Bremerella alba: one gene and its partner. The protein of the gene in region 2 binds, or shares a complex with, the protein of the main gene of each other region. Links are inferred from orthologs where the notes say so. Each region holds a gene or a part of one and is shown on either strand. Other genes may lie near its edges. The genes, in order: mnmG and HOV93_RS04240.

What was found.
Region 1: the proteins of HOV93_RS04240 (region 2) and mnmG are in contact, whole or in part, in a solved structure (PDB 9HIP), measured with the Escherichia coli proteins. The link is inferred for Bremerella alba from one-to-one orthologs.

The regions. Positions count from the first base shown.
Region 1 is NZ_JABRWO010000010.1:447-3,692, reverse strand. What follows is about bases 132-3,052. They hold mnmG (tRNA uridine-5-carboxymethylaminomethyl(34) synthesis enzyme MnmG), read left to right. Parts: upstream 132-633; coding sequence 634-2,472; downstream 2,473-3,052. Other genes in these bases: HOV93_RS17195 (response regulator), read left to right, coding at 2,903-3,052; HOV93_RS17205 (phosphorylase family protein), read right to left, coding at 132-441. In the rest of the region: more of HOV93_RS17205, read right to left, coding at 1-131; more of HOV93_RS17195, read left to right, coding at 3,053-3,246. UniProt on the Escherichia coli protein: NAD-binding protein involved in the addition of a carboxymethylaminomethyl (cmnm) group at the wobble position (U34) of certain tRNAs, forming tRNA-cmnm(5)s(2)U34.
Region 2 is NZ_JABRWO010000002.1:261,163-264,370, forward strand. The notes cover bases 154-3,036. They hold HOV93_RS04240 (tRNA modification GTPase), read left to right. Parts: upstream 154-860; coding sequence 861-2,213; downstream 2,214-3,036. Other genes in these bases: HOV93_RS04235 (YidC/Oxa1 family insertase periplasmic-domain containing protein), read left to right, coding at 154-726; HOV93_RS04245 (Gfo/Idh/MocA family protein), read left to right, coding at 2,482-3,036. In the rest of the region: more of HOV93_RS04235, read left to right, coding at 1-153; more of HOV93_RS04245, read left to right, coding at 3,037-3,208. UniProt on the Escherichia coli protein: Exhibits a very high intrinsic GTPase hydrolysis rate. Involved in the addition of a carboxymethylaminomethyl (cmnm) group at the wobble position (U34) of certain tRNAs, forming tRNA-cmnm(5)s(2)U34.

The DNA of each region.
Region 1 (3,246 bases), on a different replicon or contig from region 2:
AATGCTGATATCATTCCCATCCAAATCCCCGACGCAGTTGGCCATGACGACATGCCCCCGTTTCAAATCCGAGACGAGCCCGCCGGCAAACCCGGCCGAAACAATCCACTTCGGCCTGATGATATCGATCACATCCCGAGCGACTGCCCCTGCCGTTTTACGACCGACGCCTGTCTCTACGATTCCCACGACACGATCACCAAGCTTACCCACGGTAACAGTTCGCTTCTCCATCTTCACCGGAGTCGGAGAATCGAGTGACTCCTTGAAACCGGCCGACTCGACCCCCAAAGCAAACAGAACGACGACATCTGGTTGGGGAATATCTTCTGGGGCAACCTCCTCGGCATTGTGTTCGGCCAGTTGCTGCGAGACGAAGTCCCGAACCACCGTTTGGCCTTGTTGCTGGAGAAAGTTGGAAACGAGGTAGCGTAGGAGCATGGGATGGTTTTCAGTCAGAAGTGTTCCGTTTTCAGATGTGGTGCACCGCAATTGTCGGCTGTTCTGGCTTTCTCTGGGTGAAAACTGAACACTTCAATCTGAAAACTAGAGTTTCGCCCCTTCGCGATCGACCGCAGAGGCATCTACAATACAAGCTTCGCTCATAAAGCAGGTTGATTGCAAGGTGATTAGATGTCGGAGTGTCGTTATCAATATGACGTAATTGTCGTTGGAGCCGGGCACGCAGGTACCGAGGCAGCGATGGCCGCTGCGCGTTTAGGGGCGAAAACGGCACTTCTAACGACCAATCTCGATACAGTAGCCCAAATGAGCTGTAACCCGGCCATCGGCGGCATCGCCAAGGGGCAGATCGTACGAGAAATCGATGCCATGGGTGGCATCATGGGTCAGGCCATCGACGCTACCGGCATTCAGTTTCGACTGTTAAATCGCCGCAAAGGGCCCGCGATGCACAGTCCTCGGGCCCAAGCCGACAAGAAAGCGTACCAGTGGTGGGTCAAACTGGCCGTTGAAGACCAAGCAAACTTAGACCTAAGGCAAGAGATAGTCAGCGACCTGCTGACCGAGGAAGTAGACGGAAAACAACGCATCATCGGCGTGAGCGTACATGGTGGAGCGATCTACCGTGCGTCACGCGTCGTGCTGACCACCGGCACGTTTCTTTCAGCAATCATGCACACCGGCGAAACCAAAACGCCTGGTGGTCGCGGGGGCGAGGGAACCTCCAGCGGTATTAGCAGCGCCCTGAATCGACTCGGCTTCCGACTCGATCGTTTCAAGACCGGGACGCCAGCTCGTATAAATTTCAATTCCATCGACTTTGAACAAACCGAACTTCAACCTGGTGACGACGAACCCCAGGCATTCTCTTACTTAACGGAAAAGCTCAACCTTGAGCAGATGCCGTGTCATATCACCTATACCAACGACAAGGTGCACGACCTCATCCGGGCCAACCTGAACCGTGCGCCCATGTACAGCGGGCAAATCGATTCGCGTGGACCACGTTATTGCCCCAGCATCGAGGACAAAGTCGTTCGCTTTGCGGATAAAGACCGGCATCAGTTATTCCTGGAACCGGAAGGGTTCAACACCCGAGAAGTCTACGTCAACGGGATCTCGACCAGCTTACCGCGAGACGTCCAAGACGAGATGTTCAAGCTGATCCCAGGTCTCGAAAACGCTCAGATCATGCGGTATGGATACGCAGTCGAATACGATTTCTGTCCTCCTGACCAATTGTGGCCTTCTCTACAAACCAAGGAGATCACCGGGCTCTATTTCGCCGGTCAAATCAACGGAACAACCGGCTACGAGGAAGCCGCCGCCCAAGGGTTGATGGCCGGCATCAACGCGGCACTAGAGGGTCGCGGCGAAGATCCATTGGTGCTGGGCCGCGAACAAGCCTATATCGGTGTGCTGATCGACGATCTGGTGACCACCGGTGTTGACGAACCATATCGAATGTTTACCAGCCGGGCCGAGCACCGCTTGATGCTTCGTCAAGACAACGCCGACCGCCGCCTGACCCCGCTGGCTTATGATCGCGGCCTGATCCCACCGCATCGCCGGGAAGTTCTTACTCAAAAGATGCAACAGATCGATACGGCGATGGAAATTCTTGGAAGCACTCGCCACCAAGGAAATCTTCTGGCGAACATCCTGAAGCGGAATGATTCGTCGTGGGAACAAGTCTGCGAATTAGCGCCTTCCCTGCAAGAGATCACGGCGGAAGCGGCTTTGCAGGTGACTTACGACATCCGCTACGAGGGCTATATCGCACGTCAGCAGGTCGAGGTCGAGCGGCAAAAACGGCTTTCTCATAAACGAATTCCGGAAACGTTTGACTTTACGCGACTTACTCAAATGCGGAACGAGGCCCGCGAAAAGCTCTGCCAGATTCGCCCAACCTCGGTTGCCCAGGCCGAACGTATCAGTGGAATCACCCCCTCTGATATCGCTTTGCTTCTGGTTTATCTCGACGGACGGATGGGGTCGAAATCCTCCTAACTTGGGGATACTGATAGAGTTGCTATCACTAGCATGTCTTCACAAAGTGCCCAAATTCCGGATCGCTTCCCCTTGAAAGCTTCTGGATTGTGATTAGGCAAAATATTGACCGCGTTTCACTTTGTGTCACAACGTGTTGTCGTATCTAAACTTACGCCATCGACATCAATCTTGACGTGGCAATCTAGGACAGTATAATTCCGGCATCTGGCAAATTCGGTAAACAGGGTACATCCGGATGAAGAGCGGAAATACTCATTTATCGTGGGGTGCAACGATTACACACCTTCCAGAGAATTAGAGTTTTAAACGGGATGTACTCGTTTGACACGGATGCGCGGAGCGCGAGGATGCTCAAATGATCGTGGCGGCCTCCAAACTCACTTATCGCATTGGTAGCCGAACACGCTAGGGATAGGATGACAGGCACATGAAAACAGTCTTTACCACCGGTGAAGCAGCGAAGATCTGCAAGGTCAGTCAACAGACCATCATTCGTTGTTTCGACTCGGGACAGTTGAAAGGATTTCGCGTTCCAGGCAGCCGATTTCGACGCATCCCGCGTGATCAGCTTTACAACTTTATGCGCGAGAACGGCATCCCTACCGATGCCCTGGAAAGTGGCAAGCGTAAAGCTCTGATCGTGGACGACGATGTCGACCTGGTCGAACTGCTGGTCGATGCGTTTGAACGCGACGGCCGCTTCGAGCTGCGAACTGCCAACAACGGTTTCGATGCCGGCATGCTGGTCAAAGAATTCCACCCCGACATCGT
Region 2 (3,208 bases):
GTGCTGCATAACTATGGTTTGGCGATTATTGTGCTGACGCTGATGGTTCGTGGTGCGATGCACCCGATCAGCCGCAAGCAGGCCAAGAACATGCAGATTCAACAGGCCCTGGCACCTGAAATTAAACGCATCAGCGACCAGTACAAGGACGACCCCGAAGGTCGTCTCAAAGCCCAGCAAGACCTGTTCAAGAAGCATAAGTTCAACCCGGTAGGTGGCTGCTTGATGATGTTCATCCAGTTGCCGATCTTCCTGGGGCTTTACCGAGCTTTGGCGGTCGACTTCCAACTGCGGCAAGCGCCGCTGATTCCCGGCCTGGCGTGGTGCTCGAACTTGGCTGCTCCGGATCAACTGCTGTACTGGGGCGACTGGATGCCAGAGTTCCTCTCGCGTCCGACCGGTTTCCCGAGCTTGGGGCCTTACCTCAATATCTTGCCGCTGATCACCGTGGCATTGTTTTTGGTGCAGCAAAAGTTGTTCATGCCGCCACCGCAAGATGAACAACAGGCGATGCAGCAGCGAATCATGACCGTCATGATGGTCTTCATGGGCGTCATGTTCTTTAAAGTCCCTTCGGGCCTGTGTCTTTACTTCATCACTTCCAGCCTCTGGGGCATCGTCGAACGGAAGCTGCTTCCCAAGCCGAAGAACATCCCCGTGGTGATCGAGGCGAAGAAAGAAGCCATCAAACAGCCGAAGATCCGTCAGGCGAAAAAGAAGAAGTAGCTTTCAGAGGGTGCCACTGTTGGACGAACCAGCAGTGGCACTGAATCACTTTATTTATGGGTGTTCATCGGTGCTGTCCGTGGTCACTCTTCTTCTCGGGGGCTAATCCGACTTAAGTCGAAAGGACAGAGTCGTTGGACCTGGAACAAACGATCGTTGCGATTTCGTCCGCGCCGGGCATTGGCAGCCGATCGATCGTCCGCTTAAGTGGCGAGGACGCCGTCCGCATCGCGTTGAGTATCACGACACAACCGAACGAGACGTCATTCAATACCTCGCAGGTCGTGCCTCGCGAGATCTGCCTACCTGGCGAGCGAAAACTGACAGCCGACTTTTGGATCTGGCCCACTTCGCGCAGCTATACGAAACAGCCGCAGGTCGAGATTCACCTGCCGGGAAGCCGAGCCATCGCCGATCTGGTACTGCTCGACTTGCGCCGCGCTAACGCCCGCCTGGCCCAACCGGGCGAGTTCACCATGCGGGCCTTTCTGGCAGGCCGACTCGATCTGACCCAAGCCGAAGCCGTGCTGGGTGTGATCGACGCCAACGGCGAGCAGCGTTTTCAAGCGGCGCTGCGGCAGCTATCCGGCGGACTGTCTGGCCCGCTACAAGCCGCGCGCAACGACTTAATCGAACTGTTGGCACTGTTGGAAGCAGGTCTCGATTTCGTCGAAGAAGACATCGAGTTCATCGAGATGGAAGAACTGCGGATGCGTGTTACCCAGATTCACGATTCGCTGGCAAAGCTCCGCGATCAAATCCGATCGCGGACGACAAACCAGTCGATTCCCAAGGTGGTGCTTCTCGGTCTGCCCAATGCCGGCAAAAGTAGCTTGTTCAATGCGCTGGCCGGATCGGACGAGGCCATCACCTCTCCAATCTCTGGGACGACGCGTGACTTCATCACCCGGAAGGTCTGTTGGGAGAACATCGATCTCGAGTTAGTCGATACGGCCGGACACGAAGCGTTCGAGGATGGTGATGTAATCCGAAAATTCATGGCCGACCAAACCCGATTTGCCACTGAAGATTGTGACCTCGGAATCCTATGTGTCGATGCCGAAGTAGGAATAACGGATCAAGATCGTGAACTCTGCGCAAGAATCCCGGTCGATCAGTCCCTTATGGTCGCGACGAAGTGTGATACGCCCGAACCAGTAAGCCCAGAATTTGCCGCGCATGCGACCAGTGCCAGAACAGGTAGTGGTGTCCCAGGCCTCCAAAAGGCAATCGTAGCGAAACTTACGGAGCTACAGCTTACCGCAGACGCAATGGTGCCCAGTTCGGCAATCCGCTGCCTGGGGGCCATCGAACAGACGCTTGGGGCGCTTACCACCTGTTTGGATGGCATCTCGGGATATCAATCTGAAGAGTTGATTGCTTCTGAGATTCGTTACGCCATCTCGCAGCTTGCCGAAGTGGTAGGTGCTGTCTACACCGATGACATTCTGGACGTCATCTTTTCCCGATTTTGCATTGGAAAATAGTCCGAATATCTTGGTTTTCTGTGCCGGGTTTTATTGCATAAAGTGTACCTAATCGCTAAGTTGACAACATAGGCAACACGTGAGGGGTCTGTACCTAGCGTGCTGTCATGGTTGAGATGTCGCCAAATCCTACCACCTTGGTTTCCTTTCCAGCCTTTCCTTTTTTAGTCAATCACCGCTTCTTCGGCCCGGCCCGCTTTGTATTTCTTTCTTGAGCACCCGGCCCACTAGAAGCGACGGATTCGCAATTCAACGAGGAGATTAGTACATGCGTTCCAACCAGAATCGTCGTAACTTCATGAAGCTGACGGCAGCCGCCGGTGCTGGCTTCTGGGCTGCTGCTGGCGTGCAGGCCCAAGATACGAAATCCCCCAATGAGAAGATCAACTTCGCCAGCATCGGTATCGGTGGTAAAGGTTCGAGCGACTCGAATGATGCTGGCCGCGCTGGCAACATGGTAGCGATTGTTGACATCGATAAAGAACGTCTGGAACAAGCGGGTGCCCGCTTCCCCGGCGCAAAGAGCTACACCGATTACCGCGAAATGCTGACTGAAATGGGCGACAAGGTCGACGCCGTTACTGTCAGTACCCCAGACCACTCGCACGCTCCGGCTTCCGCCATGGCGATGAAGATGGGCAAGCATTGCTTCACGCAGAAGCCGCTGACCCACAGCATCTGGGAAGCACGTCGCCTGGGCGAAATCGCCAAGGAAAACAAAGTTGTTACTCAGATGGGTAACCAAGGTACTGCCGAACGCGGTGTTCGTCGTGCTGCGGAACTGATCCAAGGTGGCGCGATTGGCAATGTGAACGAAGTTCACGTTTGGACCAACCGCCCAGTGTGGCCGCAAGGTGTCGCCAAGCCAGAAACACAGCCAGTTCCTGAATCGCTTGATTGGGAAATGTTCATCGGTCCGGCTCCTTACCGTGAATACGCCGATGCTTATCACCCATTCAAATGGCGTGGTTGGTGGGACTTCGGTACCGGTGCTT